3 regions of the Planococcus sp. SSTMD024 genome follow, and region 1 is predicted to be linked to each of the others. Evidence: riboswitches for the same ligand, from Rfam matches in the RefSeq annotation. Region 1 holds a riboswitch; each other region holds the start of a gene.

Region 1 (6,348 bases):
AGCACTTGCACCCCCATTACTCGGCACTTGATAAATACGGGTGCAGCTTGAAAAGTGCCTGCTCTTATTGAATGAATAGACTTATTCCATCAATTCAGGATAAACGGTTTCCGCAACTAACTGTACGGCTTCGCCGATGCGCGGCCCAGGGCGGGAAGTGATGTCGGAATCGATGAAATGCACTTCGTCGTTCTCGATGGCGTCCACATCCGACCAGCTGTCGCGCGCTTCGATATCACCGACGGCATCTTCGACATAAGAAACGGTCGTCAAGATGACTTCTGGATCGCGGGTGATGACTTCTTCTTCGGAGATACTCGGCCATCCTTCAAGATCTTCAAAGGCATTGGTTACTTGGGCGTGGTCAAGGATTTCCTGCATGAATGTCGACTTGCCGGTCGTGTAGATTTCAGGAGACGGGCTGATTTCCACGTACACTTCTTTTTGCTCGTCAACCGCGGCAAGGCGTTCCTGGACATCTTCGATTTGCGTTTGGATGCCTTCGATCACTTCAGCGCCTTTTTCTTCTTTCGCAAGAACAGAGGCGATTTGTTCGATATCACCGTAGACTTCGTCGAATGAAGTGGCCGATTCGATGACGAATACCGGAATATCGGCGTCTTCAAGTTGCGCTAGCGCAGGCGGTGCTTCGCCGGTTGAATAAGCCAAAACGACATCCGGGTCGAGCTGGATGATTTTCTCGGCATTGAATTCGACTGAATCACTGACACGTTCGATGTCTTGTGCGGCTTCCGGGTAGTTGTCAAAGTCCGTGACGCCGACCAATTGATCGCCGGCATCGAGTGCGAAGACGATTTCGGTATTGCTCGGGATAAGCGAGACGATCGTTTCAGGCGCTTGTTCGAATTCGATTTCTTCGCCGCGGTCATCGGTGACGGTGTACGGAGCGTCACTTGACGTTTCAGTGGACGTTTCTTCGGTTGTTTCTTCCGTTGCGGGTGCTTCGGCAGCCTCATCCTGGCAAGCACCGAGTGTTAAAGCGAGTGGAATGCTGAGTAAGAGAAATGATTTGATTTTCACGAGTGAGTCTCCTTTTTCTTCATGCGTTTTGTTGGATAGGATTTGCTGACGAACGGGATTTCATTGACGCCGTGCTGCTTATTGGCATAGACGGCCATGACAAAAAAGACATTGGCGAGCAGGTTGGCATAGTCCATCAAATGCTCCGGCACTTCGCGCTCAAGCGTCACATGGTGCAGGGCGCGGACGGATTTTTTCGCTTCGCTGCGGCAGACGTGGAGAATGCACGCACCGTGCGTTCCTTGCGGCAGGACGAACTGGTCAATTTCTTCTTTCACTTCTGCGACGTAGCGGTCGTACAAGTTACTGAGATCGGCGAGGTCTTGTTCGGTAATGGCGAGTTTCCCGCGTACCGAGCCGTTCAAGTGATAGACCATCGGCTGCAGGTAGCGCAAATCATCGATGATTTGAGGGACATCGTTGACCGCGATGGCTTCGCCGATCCGCGTCGTCAAGGAATCGGTGCGGATCTCGAAATCGACCGTCGAAGCGCTTTCCCTCATAAACGGATAGCACAAATAGCGCATGTCTTTTTTCATTTGTTCACCTCCTGGATAGAATCCGTAAATATCAGCAGACGTATCGCTTTCTAAAAGAGACAAAAAAAGCCACTCTCAACGAAGAGAGTGGCACGATTGCGAATATCCAGCACAAAGCTGTCCATAGGAAAAAGTTGCCGTAGATCCTCTTATCTTCCGAAGAGCAAAAATACGTTCAGAAAAAGGTAGGTCTCCTGGCTTGTGCATCGCTTTACTCTAAGGCCTTCCCGGGTCTCCCCAGTGGCATCTCTTATTTCATACGCACTTACAGTTGCGGAAACAGCTCCGGATTTCCACCGGATTCCCTGTTACGCTGACGAATCAGCACCTTTTCCCTGCATGATTATTTACTTAGTTTCAGTGTAGCATTTTTGAGGTGAATTTAGGAGAGCATTGTAGAAATGTTATTTGCTTGAATGAAGGCATGTATTTGATTCGCCGCGCCGGCCGCTTTGGGCATGGCTCCCGCACTGAGCCGGGGAGGGCGCCCGTCTCATCGCTTCGCCTAGCCCTTGGACGCGGCGTCGCTGGGGTTGTTCATTGTGAAAAGAGGATGATTTATTTAAACTCCACTGTTTGAAAGATATAGGCGAGTGGAATGCTCCCAGCGCTGCGCACTGAGTCGCAGTGTCTGGTTTATTATAGGATATAAAATTGATCTTGTTGGAATGAAGATATTGTATGAAATCATCGCGCCGGCCGCTTTGGGCATGGCTCCTGCACTGAGCCGGGGAGGGCGCCCGTCTCATCGCTTCGCCTAGCCCTTGGACGCGGCGTCGCTTGATAGTTCATTGTGAAGTGTATTGACAATTTTATTTCCTATCAAACTCCTATTGAATTGCTTAATCAATGAACGTGTTATAATACCGCTAAATAGAGTAGAGGAGGAATTCAACATGCTACCAACAAATTTGACGGAAGCCTTGAACGATCAATTCAATAACGAACTTCAAGCTGCACATGCGTACACAGCGATGGCGTCATATTTTTCGGAAAAAGGGTATCATGGATTTGCCAATTTCTATTTAGTCCAATCACGAGAAGAACATGTTCACGCGATGAAATTCTATCATTACTTGGTGACGATGGATGAACAACCCGTACTCCAGGCGTTAACGGAACCGAGAAACGAATATACCAGTGCTCTGGATGTTGTAGAAGCTTCACTGGCGCAGGAAAAGTCAGTCACGGCAAACATATATAAACTGGTAAGCATGGCGGATGAACTGCAGGAACATGCTACGCTTTCATTTTTGGATTGGTTCATCGAAGAACAAATGGAAGAAGAAAAAATGTTCCGGGACATGATCATTCGCATAAGAGGCATCGAAGAAGGCGGCGAGTATTTCCTGAAAATGGACGACGAGTTCGCTTCAAGAAAACTAGAAGATTAATATGATCGTAAAAAAAAGCACACAGCTTATTGTGTGCTTTTTTTATAATTTTTAATTTATCATGATTCACTTTGACTTAAGGAATGATCATTTTCGAACCACTCAACAATTAAATCGATGATGATTTCTTGTTGTTCACTAACGGTAATCTGGGCCTCATTGTCGCCGGACTGACTGCCATATACGCCGAAATACGCGTGGTTTCCGCCTGGGATTTCAATGAAATCTGTTGTTTCCGGCAAGTTCGGGCTGTTTTCCTTAATCTTTTCAGGTGTACTTAAGCCGTCTTGTGAACCGCTGATGGATAGAACGGGTAAGTTGGATTCACTCAAATAGTCATTGCTTGCTGCGTATGCCCCAAGCAATATGAGCCCGCTTACGCGATCTAACTGCTGATCGGCATACATAGCGGCTGCTGCGCCTCCCATTGAATGGCCCGAAACATACCACTCGATGCTGTCGTCACTTTCTATGATTTCATCCGCTTTTGAAACATCTAGAATAGACAAATTTAATCTGACTGAAGGAATAGCGACTGTGATATTTTGCTTTGATAATTCTTGTGCTAAATAAGCATATGCTTCAGGTTCGACTTTTGCGCCAGGATAAAGGATCAACCCTTTTTCTGCATTTTCTGCCCTAAAGATATACCACCCATCCTCGGGTTCTACAACTTCCTCCATTTCGATTTGTTCAGCATCTACCGCTTCAAATGTATTTTGAGACCATATAAAAAAGATAGAGAAGCTCAGAATTACGACTAAAGCTAGTATGAAAAGCGAGATGAAAAGGGTTTTTTTGTTTAGAATTTTTTTCATGATCATTACCGAATTATTCCTAATTTAACCAAGCAGAAAAATATAGCTAATCCACCGGTTAAAATTATAAATAATTTTCCTTTCTGGATTTTTTGAAAGTATTCACTTAATTCGCATTAAATTAAAGCTTCATCCAACTTAAGTGTAAATATTACCGGAAAAAGTTAACCGGGACTTAGTAAAATCCCGCAACAAGCCACAAAGGTAAAGAATTTGTCTGTGCGCTTCCTATCTAGAATGTTTGTTAAGCAATTTCCCCTTAATTCGGGGACGTCTTGAGAGGCATTCTAAGGGTAATTTATTTCTCTTTTTGTTCCCACTCTTTTTTAAAGTTAGCTTTTAAGGTTGAATTAATATTAATTAAAGCCATTAATATAAAACCAAGCATTATGAAAGTTACGATTTCACCTGTGAAAAAGGATACAATCCCTAGTAACACGGCTACACCCCGTGCCACCTATTATTCATATATAAGCTGCTTATTAAGGTCTGTTTGTTAGGCATTATATCTACTTAAGGATACCAGAATAACCGGTTGTTATAATCAGAGAGGAATACCGAATTTAATTAGAGCGTCAGTTAACATATGAAAACAATCTTATTAAGGCCTTAAAGAACTTGGGAGCAAAGAATAGGAATTGAGAAGGATAAGAATAGCTTTTCAAAAAGGTCCATCTGTTTCGATTCCAACAAAACGACATTAGCCATGCACTTTGTCACTCTTCATTTATGCTTAAAATCAGGAGGTTTTTATATTGCAGAATCGGATTATAAAAAAACTCTTCAATTTATCAAAACACTTGCATGGAGAAGCTGCTCAGTCCCGATTGATCAGCGGTATTATATTAGATACTTCCAGGCGTCATGTATCAGTGCCGTTCTTAATGCGCATTATCGATGAGATTCAAGCAGGTGGCGGTAATTATCTTCAATTGCATTTTTCGGATGCAGAGGGATACCGGCTATACTCTGAAATCTTAGGTCAGACTTTGATGGAAACGAATGACCAATACCTCATTAAAAGTGAAATCTTAGAACTCATCACTTATGCAAATGATAGAGATGTGATGATCATTCCAGATTTTGATGTTCCAAGCCACTCAAAGGGATGGTTGAGCCTTGTCAAAGAAAAGTTCGGTGAAAAATTTTATAATTCTATCGTGTCAGACTTTGATGAGGGTTTAGTTGACTATTTCGATAATTCTCAAGCAACAAAGTTCGTTAAATATCTGATAGAGGAAATAGCCTTTTTATTTAAGCAAGACAAATATAAAGGGCACCAAGTATTTTCAATAGGAGGTGACGAAGTACCTGGGACAAATAACTTTCAAGAAGAGTATGTAAGGTTTATAAATACGATTTCCAGTTATGTCGAGCAATGCGGCTATAAGCCGAGAATATGGAACGATTCTTTAAATGAAGCCGGGTTATATGCATTAAATTCAAATGTAGAAATCGTGTATTGGCAAGAAGGCATGTTGCCCCCGGAGGTGTTTATATCGCACAAAAGAGCACTTCACAATTCGAATTTTTATACATTGGTGTACAGCCCAAGTAATGACAACCTTAATATAGAAGCTATCACAGAACAAATTGAATACGTAAAGGCATCTCATAAATCGGATATATTTTGTTACAAAGATAATCCTTATGGCGAGGTTGATACGCAAGGTGTCCTTAAAGGTACTGCATATACATTTTGGACTGAGCGTGGAGTCGAATTAACAGATGAACAATTATTAAATCAAATTTTGCCGTTAGTAAAAAATTATTTAAAAATAAGCCAAAGCTAATATATTTATAATTGCAAAGTTGTCACATGATATTTATCCTCTTCTTAATTTTGATAGCTCACTACTCGAAGACCCCAGCATTATAAAGCTTTTAGAAAACTTCATAGCGCTGGAGTCTTTATTCGGGGAATTTATTTGCTAATGATAATTAACACTTGTCATCCCTTGCGGCTGTTCTTTTAATAACTCAAAAATTACTTAGCCAAGAACATTTCTTCAATGGAAGGAAAAGCTGAAGCTTTCGCGAGAATGAATTATCCAAAAACGAAACAAGACTGGATATTGAACGCAGATGAAAAGATTACAGAAAAAACCAAAGCACTGTTCTTGGAAGAAAAAGATTCTCCCGAGATCGAAATTTGGAATGATTTTTATTACGGAAATGCTGTTCTCGAAGTACCGCCGTTTGCTAGTCATATAATTGGATATGACATTATGCAGAAATTTTTAAAGCAGCACCCGGATATGACAGTTGCGGAATGGCTTGAATTGACTGCTGAGGAGATTCTGGCAGGGAGCGGGTATGCGATATCAGGATCAAACTAGGTTAAATTTCAGCGATCTTTTTCCAAGCGGTTCTGGCTCGTCCTTCATGAAGAGTATTTATCATGAAGAACCACCTTGGATTTCATTTAACGAAGAGGTTATTGAATTTTGCTATTTAACTGGAACTACTATTGAAGTAGACATGTATATTCATGAGGTAGAGGGTGAAAACCCTTTGTAGTAGAAAGAGCTGGAAAGTATGAACTGATAGCAATAC
Region 2 (6,348 bases), on a different contig from region 1:
GGGCAACAGCCAGCGCATCCAAGTTGAGTTCGTTTCCGCGAACCCGACTGGTGATCTTCACTTAGGGCATGCCCGCGGGTCTTCTGTCGGCGATTCCATGTGCAATATTTTGGATCTGGCCGGCTATGACGTATCCCGTGAATATTACATCAATGACGCCGGCAACCAGATCAATAATTTGGCCTTGTCGATTGAAGGGCGCTATTTTGAAGCTTTAGGCAAAGGCGAAAGCATGCCGGAAGACGGCTACCGCGGCCAAGATATTATCGATATCGCGGCTGATCTTGTTAAAGAACACGGCGATAAATTCCTTCACATGACGAAAGAAGAGCGTTATAAAGCATTCCGTGAGCACGGCTTGAAAGTGGAGCTGGCGAAACTGCAGAAAGACTTGGCCGATTTCCGTGTCCATTTCGATGTGTGGTATTCGGAAACCTCCCTTTACGAAAACGGCAAGATCGACGCAGCCTTGAAAAAACTGCGGGACAACGGCCATATTTACGAAGAAGACGGCGCGACTTGGTTCCGCTCGACGACATTCGGCGACGATAAAGACCGCGTGCTCATTAAAAACGACGGCACGTACACATATTTGACGCCGGATATCGCTTACCATGAAGATAAAATCCAGCGCGGCTTCGACAAACTCATCAATATTTGGGGAGCTGACCATCACGGCTACATCCCGCGCATGAAAGCGGCGATCGAAGCGCTCGGTTATGACCGCGATACGCTTGAAGTGAGCATTATTCAAATGGTGCAATTGTATAAAGACGGCGAAAAGATGAAAATGAGCAAACGTACCGGCAAAGCCGTCACGATGCGCGAATTGGTTGAATTGGTAGGGCTTGACGCTGTCCGTTATTTCTTTGCGATGCGCTCGGGTGATTCGCATATGGATTTCGACCTGGACTTGGCCGTTTCCCAGTCCAACGAAAACCCTGTTTATTATTCCCAGTACGCACATGCGCGCATCTGCTCGATCTTGCGCCAGGCAGCGGAGCAAAACTTCACCGCTTCAATTGACCATCTGGAGCTGTTGACGGACGAAAAGGAAATCGAAGTACTGAAGAAAATCGGCGATTTCCCGCAAGTGATTGCTGACGCTGCAAAACTCCGTGCGCCTCACCGCGTCACGACGTATATCCATGAATTGGCCTCGAACTTCCACAGTTTCTATAACGCCAACAAAGTACTCGATGCCAGCAATGAAGAATTGACGCGTGCACGCCTTGCCCTGATCGAAGGGGTTAAGACGACACTCGCAAACGCCTTGAAGACAGTCGGCGTCCAAGCACCTGAAAAAATGTAGAAGACAATTAGAACTTTCGGTGTATAATGGAGTCATCAAATAAACTGAATAGCAATCATGAAGGTGCTTATGTCTAAGAACATGAGTTAAAAGGGAAGCCGGTGCGATTCCGGCGCGGTCCCGCCACTGTATGTGAGAGCGAACTGCAACAAAGCCACTGGAAATTCCGGGAAGGCGCAGCGAGCGATGATCACAAGCCAGGAGACCTGCCTTCATGAACACCGAACCGAAAGCTTGCGAGGACAGGCCGGACGCGCAAGCTTTTTTGCGAACCGTCCTGTAAATCCCCCGCAGTTTCACTGCAGGGGATTTTTTTAATGAAATGTGCAAGCGCCCGTGTAGATTCGACAGGCATAAGACGATCCGGCGAAGCGGCGCTCTTTGCCGCACAGCCGGAATGGCTTATGACCCCGAGGAGTTGGGCACTGGAACTAGACAAGAAGAAATGTGGAAGCGGCCGTTATGCCTCGACAGGCGTAAGACGGATACCCGAAGTGGCGTTTTTCAGCCGCACAGGGCAGTCGGCTTACGACCCGAGAGGCAGGCCGCTGGAGCTAGACAATAAGAAAAGCGAAAGCATCTAAGAGCGGAAGCTAAGCTAAGTGCGCGACGTCCTGTCGCAACGCTTAGCTGACTCACATCCTATGAGCCCCCGACAGGCATAAGACGATCCGGCGAAGTGGCGCTCTTTGCCGCCCAGCCTGAGTGTTGCTTATGACCCGAGCGAGCGCTTGGTAGGGAAAATACAAAACATCAGGAGGAATAAACATGAAAAATAGATGGAAATTTGGGACAGCTGCAGGAATGGCCGCCATTGTACTGGCTGGATGCGGCGACGGTGCGGCGCCTGTCGAAGATCAAGATGTAGAAACACCGGCTGAACCGCCTTCGGAAGTAGCGGAAGCGGAATTTCCGGTCACCTTAGTCGACGCCATGGGCGATGAAGTGGTCATTGAAGAAGAACCGGAATCTTTCGTTTCGATGATTCCTTCCAATACGGAAATCGCTTATGAACTTGGGCTGGGCGAAAAAATGGTTGGCGTTTCGGATTTCGACAATTACCCGGAAGAAGCAGCGGATCTTGAAAAGATCGGCGGCCAGGAATTCAATGTAGAAAAAATCATCAGCCTGCAGCCGGATGTCGTTTTGGCCCATGAATCAGGGCTCGGCATGGGAACTGAAGGATATCAGCAGCTGCGTGATGCCGGATTGAATGTCTTTGTCGTGGAAAATGCAGAAACATTTGACGAAGTATATGAAACGATTTCCGTTATCGGCCAAGTGTCAGGCGCAGTGGAGGCAGCAGACGGGTTAATCGAGGAAATGGAAACGCAAGTCGCGGAAGTTGAAGAACTGGCGGCTGGTGTCGATGAATCCAAATCGGTCTTCGTGGAGATCGGCAGCGAACCGGAACTCTATACAGCCGGCACGGGTACGTTCATCCACGAAATGCTGACAATGATTCAAGCGGAAAATGTCGCAGGGGGGCAGGAAGGCTGGATCAGCATGGATTCGGAAGCAGTCGTTGCGGCAAACCCTGACATCATCATCACGACAGAAGGCGGTTATATCGAAAATGCTGCTGAACTGATTAAAGAGCGCAGCGGTTATGCCGATGTGACGGCTGTTCAGGAAGATGCCATTCATGAACTGAATCCCGATACCGTCACTCGCCCAGGCCCGCGTTTGACGGAAGGCTTGATGACGTTGGCAGAAGTGATTTATCCGGAGACCTTCGGTGAGTAAATCTGTACTCGCCTACGTGGTCTCCCTGGTGTTATTGGGCGGGGCAGTAGTGCTTGGCGTAACGGTCGGAACGGTGCCGATTTCACCGGCGGTTATCTGGAATCCTTCTTCGGACGAAGCGGCGGCGAATATTTTATGGAATATCCGCATGCCGCGTGTGGTGCTTGCGGGACTGGTCGGTGCGGCACTTGCGATTGCGGGCGCAGCTTTTCAAGGCTTGCTGAAAAACCCGCTCGCTGATCCATATACTTTGGGAGTGTCGTCCGGTGCCGCTGTCGGTGCCGTGATGACGCTTTTTTTCGGCATCTCCATCCCATTTCTCGGTCTGTTCACATTGCCGGTCATCAGCATGATCGGCGCTTTGATCACGATGCTCGCCGTCATGGGCTTTGCACGGCTTGTCGACCGCTCGATGAAGATGGAAACGGTTATTTTGACCGGCATCATCTTCAGTTCATTCCTGGGGTCGATCATGTCTTTGATGATCGCATTGACCGGGGAAGAACTGCGGCAGATCATCGGCTGGCTGCTTGGCAGCGTGTCGATGCGCGGTTGGCCCTATGTCCAGATGGCGCTGCCGTTTGTGCTTGTCGGTTCCTTCGTCTTATGGCTTTACCGCCGGGAATTAAATGCGATGCTGTTCGGGGAAGAACGTGCACAGCATCTGGGCGTGGACGTCAAAAGGAGCAAGCTGGCGATTTTGATCGGCGGATCGGTCCTGACCGGATCGGCAGTTGCCGTTTCCGGGACAATCGGTTTTGTCGGCTTGGTCGTCCCGCATATGACGCGCCTTGTCTGGGGCTCTGACCACCGCCATGTGCTGCCCTTATCGTTCATCAACGGAGCTGCACTTTTGATCGTTTGCGACCTGGTGGCACGGACGATCATTTCACCGACCGAATTGCCGATTGGCGTTATCACCGCGTTTATCGGGGCGCCGGTCTTTGCATTCATCTTTTTCCGGCAACGCAGAGGAGGGCTTTAAATGTTGCAAATTGAAAACCTGTCAGGCGGCTACGGCGACAAGAAAATCGTCGACCGCATATCATTTGGTGTTGAGAAAGGCCGTATGCTCGGCATACTCGGGCCGAATGGCAGCGGCAAATCCACCTTGATGAAATTGATCAGCGGCGTCTTGGAGCCGACATCCGGCGTTGTGCGGGTTGACGGCCGGCCGGTCGGCGATTTCCCCGCTAAGGAACTTGCCCGCAAGATGGCAGTCTTGCCGCAGCTTCACGCGCATGCTTTTTCGCACACTGTCCGTGAAACGGTTTCTCTCGGCAGGTATCCGCATCAAAGCGGCTGGTTTTCCTCTTGGTCCGCGGAAGATGAAGCGGCCGTCCAGGAAGCGATGCAGCTCATGGACATCAGCCACTACGAATCGACATTGCTTGAGGAAATGTCAGGCGGCGAGCAGCAGCGCGTCTTCGTGGCGCAGGCACTAGCACAAAACGCAGCAGTCCTGCTTCTGGACGAGCCGACCAATCATCTCGACATCAACCATCAGAAAGAATTGCTGGATACCATCAAAAAACAAGCAATCGAAAAAGAATTGACGATCATCTCCATCTTCCATGACATCAATCTGGCATCGATGTATTGCGACGAATTGTTATTGATGGACGAAGGAAGCATCGTCCGAAAAGGGGAGCCTCACGAAGTCGTCCGGACGCATGACGTCGAGTCTGTCTATCAGACACGCGTCAGCAACCATCCTCATCCGGAGCTGCCGAAGCCGCAGATCACACTGTTGCCGGGCGTGCGCAGAAAACCGGCGGGACTGAAAGTGAGAGCCGAAGATTTTCTCGTGACGCCGGAATTTGTCGCTTACCAAAGCCAGCTTCCGCTGAAAACTGTTTCGTCTGCCGTCGTCAATGCGGGGTCAGGCTGGTTCCGCAATTTCCTCAATCGACGTGTCGATGCCAGCTATAATATCGACAATAGCTACGAGGAAATGGTCGATTATATCGAAGACAGCGGGTTGAAAGCGACGGATACCGTGGCAATGATGACCGCTGTCCGAACAGAGCATGCCATTGTCCGTGAATATAAAGCAGATTTCGGCAACATCGTCGTAGCGGTGACGGCCGGTGTCGGAAACGGCGTCGATGTGTCGCAGGCAGTGGCGCGTGAACAGCGCGTCGGCACGATCAACACGTGGATCATGGTCAACGGCATTCTGTCGGATGAAGCTTTCATCCAAGCGATGATCACGGCGACCGAAGCGAAAACGAAAGCCTTGCAGCATGAAGAAGTCATCGATCCCTTGACCGGAACGATCGCGACGGGCACCTCAACCGATAGCTGCCTGGTCGCCGCTACGCAGCAAGGAGAAGCGCTGCCGTATGCAGGCCCGATCACGGAAGTCGGGAAGCTGATCGGCACGGGCGTTTTCGAATGTACCGTGGAAGCGATCCACCTGTACCGCGAGGCGAAAAAAGCATGATCCACCATGTGCTGGCCATCGGCATCGGCCTATTGCTTGACCGCCTAATCGGCGATCCGCCCGAATGGCCGCATCCTGTTCGCTGGATCGGCACCTTGGTCGATGGGTTAAAAAAACGGATGAATGTACCACGGCATGCGTTTCGCAACGGCTTTGTCATGCTTTTGATTGTATTGGCGATAGTCGCAACCGCTACGATCGCTATCGTTGCTGTTGGCTATGCGATCCATCCGGCGATCGGAATTTTAGCCGAAGCGCTGTTGATCGCTTCTGGCTTGTCGCAGAAAAGCTTGAAGCAGGCAGCGGAAGATGTCTATACGCCGCTCCTCCAAGGCGATTTTGCGCTCGCCCGGAACAAGCTGTCGTGGATTGTCGGGCGCGACACGGAAACTTTGGGAGAAAGCGAAATTACCCGCGGCGTTGTCGAAACGGTTTCTGAAAATACAAGCGATGGCATCACCGCTCCGATGTTTTGGGCGCTAGTGTTCGGCGCGCCGGGGCTTTGGATCTACAAAGCGGTCAATACATGCGATTCGATGGTCGGCTACAAGAACGAAGAATTCCGTGATTTCGGTTTTGCTTCTGCCAAATTCGACGATGTGTTGAATTACGTGCCGAGCCGCGTGACCGGCTTGTTGATCGTATTATTCACCCGAAACGAAAGCGGCATGCCCTTGAAACAACGCCTGTCGATCTGGCTGCGCGATGCCAGGAAACATCCGAGCCCAAACAGCGGCTGGCTGGAAGCGGCAACGGCCGTGCAGCTTGGCATCGAACTTGGGGGCGTCAATTCCTATGGCGGCGTCCGATCGATCCGCGCTAAAATGGGCGAACCGCTAGTCAA
Region 3 (6,348 bases), on a different contig from region 1:
TTTTTAAAAACCGTGAGACCGGTCAAGGCGACCCGGTCGAAAAAAGGACCTTCTTTGGGATTCTATTGTCGCTGATTGCCACCATCGTGGCTGGTTTTGGGCTTCAGGAGTTGGCGGAAACCGACATTGCCTCGGTGCTCAGGCCGATTGGGCTCGTGCTGCTGATTACCGGCGTCTTTTTGCGGTTTTGGGGGATCATTCATTTGAAATCACAATTTACGCGCCACGTGACGGTGCGTGAAGGCGATACGATCGTCAGCAGCGGCCCTTACCGCAAGCTGCGCCACCCGCTTTATACCGGCTTGTTTTTGATCGGCATCGGCATGGCGCTGTTCTTCACGAGCCTGATTGCGGCGCTTGCCGGCGGCTTGTTGCTCGCTTTTGCGCTCAATAAACGCATGCAGCACGAAGAAGCCTTGCTCGTCGAAAAGTTCGGCCCCGAGTATAAGGAATGGATGAAGCACCGCGCCCGCTTGATTCCTTATATTTATTGAAGCTCAGCTATCGCGAATAAAGAAGTGGAAATCCCGGATCTTGCATCCGGGATTTTTCTATTGCAAAAAACCGAAGCGTTTCATTTTACATCGTGTACGATTTAAAATAATATAGATCGTGTAAGATATAATTATTGGAGGGATATAAAAATGAAACCACTATTTGAAACGACCATGATCAACAGCGGTGGACGCGAAGGCACGGTTTATTCACCGGACAATATTTTCAACCTTGATGTGGCAAAACCGGTCGCGCTTGGCGGCCAGCCGAACACCGCGACAAACCCTGAGCAATTGTTTGCAGCAGGCTATAGCTCGTGCTTCAACAGTGCGTTGGACTTCGTGCTGGAACGTGATAAAGTGAAAGTAACGAACAGCGAAGTCACAGCGACGGTTTCCTTGCTGGGCGATAAAACGGACGGCGGCGTGAAACTTGCAGTGCGCCTCGAAGTGGATATCGACGGCCTGGAAGATGGCAAGAAACAGGAATATGTCGACAAAGCCCACGCCTATTGCCCATATTCCAAAGCCATTAAAGATTCAGTGGACGTGGAGATTGTCGTTCGATAAGCAGAAAAACAGGTGATGACATGGACAAACCAACCAGACTGGAACAGCAACTATGCTTTGAAGTGTACAAAGCTTCGAGCAATTTCTCGAAACTTTACGCGAAGACCTTAGAACCGTTCGGCCTGACCTTTACGCAGTATTTGGTGTTGCTCGTGCTATGGGAAGAAGACGGCTTGACGATGAAAGAGATCGGCAGGCAACTCGGGCTCGGCACCGGCACGCTCACCCCGATCATCAACCGGATGATTCAAAATGGCCGGATTGTGAAAGAACAATCGGCTGAAGACCGCCGTGCTTTCCGGATTTCCTTGACCGAACAGTCGCGCGCGGATGAAAAACCGATCGAGCAGGCCATTCACGACAAGATCACCAGCTGCAATTATCTTGATGTCAATGCCATCGAACTGATGAACAACTTGAAAGCCTTGAATGCATTTTTCGGCGAGATGGATCTATGAAAATTCATGGAAACAGGAGTGATGAATGATGGGAATCTATGATATTAAGGTCACCGATGCCAGCGGGGAAGAGTACAAACTCGAACGCTACAAAGGCCAGCCAATGGTCATCGTCAACACGGCGACTAAATGCGGTTTGCGCGGCCAATTTGACGGCCTCGAAAAGATTTACCAGCGCTACAAAGATGAAGGCCTCGTTGTGCTCGGCTTTCCGTCCGATCAATTCGGCCAGGAACTCGGCGAAGCGGCGGATGCCGAATCGTCGTGCCGCATGACTTACGGCGTTACGTTCCCTATGCATGACATCATCAAAGTGAACGGTAAAGATGCGCATCCCTTGTTCGATTTTTTGACGTCGAATACGAAAGGCTTCCTGTCGAGCGGCATCAAATGGAATTTCACAAAATTCCTGGTCGACCCGAACGGCAAAGTCGTGGCGAGGTTCGCGCCGAAAGATACACCTGATTCGATGCACAAAGACATCCAGAAAGTGCTCAGCGCCTAAACACCTTTGTTCACGAAAGCGGCGGGATGTGGTAAGCTGAACGTCACGATGAGTGAACGGGAGTGAAAGAAATGGGCAAAGCGAAAGCTAAATCGAAAAGCGGCGTAGGCCAAGGAACCGGCAAGAAAGGCTGGAACCGTTGGGAAAAAGGCAAAAACAAAGCCAAAAGTTTCAAGCCGTATACAAGCAAAGACAATAAAGAAGCCACGAACCAAAAAGGAAAACAGCCAGAAGCTGAATCTGAATGGGTCGATGGATAACAAAAGCCGCGCAGGTAATTGCGCGGCCTTTTTATTTCCCGGGAAATAGAAAGGGCGGATAATGGTGGGGATTTTGTTGCGAGCTACGCTAATCAAAGCGCTGAAAACTAATTTGAAGCACACACCAAGCTTCAGGATCAACTCTATCTATCTTGCCGATGCGTGCCTCAGGAAGCGATTCCTCCATTAGCCGGCAACTAACTAAAAAAGCAGATCTAATTAAATACGCACTGATCAACGAAATCTCTCAGCCGGCCAGCGACAAGGGTGAGCCGACGCAACAAGACAGGCGCTCTCCCTGGCTTATTGCGAAAGGCCAACCCAAAGCAGGTCGGCGACTACCAAGCTGAAGCACAAACCAACCGCCAAAACTGTTCCACAAGAAAGCTCTCGCCATCTTCACCGAAGCCTGTCCCCGGGAAGCGATTCCCCCACTAGCCGGTAACTAACTAAAGAAGTAGATCTAATTAAACACATAAAGACCAATGGAGTCTCTAAGCCGCCGAGCGCAAAGGGGTGAGCCAAAGCGATAAGACAGGTGCTCTTCCTGGCTTATTGCGAAAGGCTAACCCAAAGCCCGGCGGCGACTGCCAAGCTGAAGCACAAACCAACTGCCAAAACTGTTCCACAAGAAAGCTCTCACCATCTTCACCGAAGCCTGTCCTCGGGAAGCGATTCCCCCGCTAGCCGGTAACTAACTAAAGAAGTAGATCCGATTAAACACACAAAGATCAATAAGGTCTCTAAGCCGCCGAGCGCAAAGGGGTGAGCCGAAGCGATAAGACAGGTGCTCTTCCTGGCTTATTGCGAAAGGCTAACCCAAAGCCCGGCGGCGACTGCCAAGCTGAAGCACAAACCAACTGCCAAAACTGTTCCACAAGAAAGCTCTCACTATTTTTACGCAAACAAGGAAAATCGCAGAACCGCGTATCAAAAAATAACTACCAATTGAAAGGTTTGTACGAAAAACCTGCCCGCCACTAGACCCTTTATCACTTTCTTCACGAAGTTCGAGAAAATCCTTGCGGCGAAATTCGAACTGGTCTATAGTGAAACTACAAGATTTGGTGATGATGTAAAAATTCAACACCATATATAGTGATACCGCAACAAAGGTGCCCAATATGGGCTGAATAGGGAATCCGGTGAAATCCCGGAGCTGTTCCCGCAACTGTAAGCGCAGACGAACCATGAAATCCCACTGTCCAATGGACGGGAAGGGCATGGGGAGAGTGACGCGCGAGCCAGGAGACCTGCCTTTGTTGTCGTTTTGCACTTCTCCGGGAATTGGGAAGGATGACAAAGGTTTGGTTTGTGCGGCCCAAGTATGCCCACTTCATTAACTTGCGTTTATGCCCCCATTCTCTCCGGAGAGTGGGGGCTTTTGTGTTTTTAAAAAGGAGGAAGTCAGCATGCATAGAGAACAACTTCCGGCCGGCGTATCCAGGACCATCCAGTCCCGGCTCGTCTTGCCGCCGGATACCAACCATATGGGCACAATTTTTGGGGGCACGGTGCTTGCGTATATCGACGAAATCGCAGCCATTGCGGCGATGAAGCATAGCCGGCGTGCGGTCGTGACCGCGTCGATCGACAACGTCAATTTCCTGTCCTCGGCGAAAGTCGGCGACATCCTGACATTAGAAGGCGTCGTCATCTCGACCGGCCGGACCTCGATGGAAGTATACGTCAAAGCGGAATGCCAGCACATCGAAAGCGGTACGTGCAGCTTGACGACTACCTCAATCTTAACGATGGTCGCTGTGGATGCAGAAGGCCGTCCGACACCGGTCGCGAGCGTAGTGCCGGAAACGGAAAATGAGAAACGACTGTTTGAGAATGCACAAGAACGGAAAGAACGCCGAATGATCGCAAACGAATACGCAAAGGAGCTGTGTTAACAATGACTTTAGGAGCAGTAGAACGCGATAGAAAAATACAGGATGCACTTGACCGGGTGTCGATGGACGAACCGCATTGGACGTTTGAGGCGGCAGGGTTGTATTTGGAGAAATTATACGAGCAAGCGGCACAAACGCGCGGCTACAGCGCGGCGAATAAATACGATGACTTCTACGGATTGATTCACGGGCTGAGCCGCCTTGGCATTTATTCGAAAGACTTGCTCGAAGCTTATTCCGAGGGCGAAATTCGCCTGTTGGGCCGCGAAATTGCACCCGAACGCGACGAATTGTTCAATTACATCGGCTTGTTTTTGCTGGCGGACCGTTATTTGGCAAAAGACTATGATGGGCGTGTGTGGGAATTGCCGCAAGAGCGCTTTCTCATTATCGCCATGACTTTGATGCAAAAAGAACCGAAAGTGAGGCGCCTGGAACTCGTCAAAGAAGCCTATTGGGCGATGAGCAACTTGTATATGACAGTGGCGACACCCACTTTGTCGAATGCCGGGAAAAGCTTCGGTCAAATGTCTTCGTGTTTTATCGACACGGTGGCAGATTCGCTTGACGGCATCTACCAAAACAACTGGGATGTCGCGCGCCTCAGCAAAGACGGCGGCGGCCTCGGCGTTTATTACGGAAAAGTGCGCGCACTCGGTTCGGACATCCGCAAATTCAAAGGCAATTCATCCGGCGTCATCCCGTGGATCCGGCTGCTTAATGACACAGCCGTCAGTGTCGACCAGCTCGGCCAGCGCCAAGGCGCAGTGGCGGTTTATTTGGATGTCTTCCATAAAGACATTATGAACGGCTTCCTGGATTTGAAAACGAACAATGGCGATGAGCGTCGAAAAGCGCACGATATTTTCACCGGCGTGTCGATTCCTGATTTGTTCATGAAAAAGCTGCAGGAAACAGACGAAAACGGGCGCAGCATCGGCGAATGGCACACGTTCTGCCCGCACGAAGTCAAGCAAGTGATGGCCTGGAAAGACGAGCAGGGCAATTTGCTCGGCCTCGAAGACTTCTACGACGAAACCGATCATAAATACTTCACTGAAAAATACGAAGAAGCGGTCAATCATCCCTTATTGGCAAGAAAGTCATTCCGTGCGATGGACGTTATGGCGCGCATCATGGTATCACAGCTCGAGACCGGCACGCCGTATATGTTCTACCGCGACGAAGTGAACCGCGGGAACCCGAACAAGCACTTGCGCGGCATCGGCAAAACATCCATCTATTGCAGCAATCTATGCAGTGAAATTGCACAGAACATGTCGCCGACTGAAATCATCAAAGAATACAAAGACGAGGAAGGCAATCTCGTCACCGTGAAAAAACCCGGTGATTTTGTCGTCTGCAACCTATCGTCAATCAATTTGCCGAGAGCGGTCCAAGCGGACGTCTTGTCGCGCTTGGTTCCGATTCAATTGCGCATGCTGGATAATGTCATCGATTTGAACACGATTTCTGTCGGCCAGGCGGAAGTGACCAATCAAAAATATCGTGCCGTTGGATTAGGGACATTCGGTTGGCACCATCTGCTCGCGCTCCGCGGCATCCATTGGGAAACGCAAGAAGCGGTCGAGTATGCCGATACATTGTATGAAGAAATTGCCTGGCATGCCATCCGCGCGTCAGCGGGACTGGCGGAAGAAAAAGGCGCATTCAGTGAATTCACAGGTTCTGAATGGCATACGGGCGAGTATTTCGAGCGCCGTAGCTACACGGGCGAGCGCTGGGACGCATTGCGCCGGAAAGTATCGGCATCCGGCGTGCGCAACGGCTGGATGATGGCGGTCGCGCCGAACTCATCGACCGCGAAAATCGGCGGCTCGACAGACGGCATCGACCCTTTGTATGCTGTCGAATACGCAGAAGAGAAAAAGAATTTCCGCTTTAACGTGACGGCACCGGACCTTAACCACCGGACATATGATTATTACCGCCGCGCGCGCCATGTGCTGGACCAAAAATGGAGCATCCGCCAAAACGCGGCGAGACAGCGCCATATCGACCAGTCGATCAGCTTTAATTTATACGTGCCGCACACGATTCGCGCCAAAGAATTGCTGGAATTGCACCTCGAAGCGTGGAAATGCGGATTGAAGACGAGCTATTATGTGCGCAGCACGTCGCAGGAAGAAATCGAAGCAT

Evidence for each region. Region 1 has a riboswitch for cobalamin ahead of AB9R92_RS07690 (hypothetical protein). Riboswitches for the same ligand answer to the same signal wherever they lie in the genome.
Region 2: another riboswitch for cobalamin. It lies ahead of AB9R92_RS12375 (hypothetical protein); the one in region 1 lies ahead of AB9R92_RS07690 (hypothetical protein).
Region 3: another riboswitch for cobalamin. It lies ahead of AB9R92_RS09680 (acyl-CoA thioesterase); the one in region 1 lies ahead of AB9R92_RS07690 (hypothetical protein).

Annotation. Positions count from the first base shown of each region.
Region 1 covers NZ_JBGGNS010000021.1:117,664-124,011, reverse strand. Annotated here, with positions in the region: gene AB9R92_RS07695 (ABC transporter substrate-binding protein) at 82-1,041, opposite strand; gene AB9R92_RS07690 (hypothetical protein) at 1,038-1,580, opposite strand; cobalamin riboswitch at 1,748-1,927, opposite strand; gene AB9R92_RS07685 (ferritin) at 2,477-2,974, shown strand; gene AB9R92_RS07680 (alpha/beta family hydrolase) at 3,034-3,798, opposite strand; gene AB9R92_RS07675 (family 20 glycosylhydrolase) at 4,548-5,585, shown strand; gene AB9R92_RS07670 (DUF2268 domain-containing putative Zn-dependent protease) at 5,805-6,131, shown strand.
Region 2 covers NZ_JBGGNS010000022.1:716,336-722,683, forward strand. Annotated here, with positions in the region: gene argS (arginine--tRNA ligase) at 1-1,312, shown strand, start outside; cobalamin riboswitch at 1,357-1,540, shown strand; gene AB9R92_RS12375 (hypothetical protein) at 1,630-1,896, shown strand; gene AB9R92_RS12380 (ABC transporter substrate-binding protein) at 2,081-3,058, shown strand; gene AB9R92_RS12385 (FecCD family ABC transporter permease) at 3,051-4,043, shown strand; gene AB9R92_RS12390 (adenosylcobinamide amidohydrolase) at 4,044-5,504, shown strand; gene cbiB (adenosylcobinamide-phosphate synthase CbiB) at 5,501-6,348, shown strand, end outside.
Region 3 covers NZ_JBGGNS010000022.1:163,294-169,641, forward strand. Annotated here, with positions in the region: gene AB9R92_RS09655 (methyltransferase family protein) at 1-494, shown strand, start outside; gene AB9R92_RS09660 (organic hydroperoxide resistance protein) at 645-1,064, shown strand; gene AB9R92_RS09665 (transcriptional regulator, SarA/Rot family) at 1,085-1,522, shown strand; gene AB9R92_RS09670 (glutathione peroxidase) at 1,551-2,027, shown strand; gene AB9R92_RS09675 (DUF3934 domain-containing protein) at 2,099-2,287, shown strand; cobalamin riboswitch at 3,384-3,562, shown strand; gene AB9R92_RS09680 (acyl-CoA thioesterase) at 3,700-4,188, shown strand; gene AB9R92_RS09685 (ribonucleoside-diphosphate reductase subunit alpha) at 4,191-6,348, shown strand, end outside.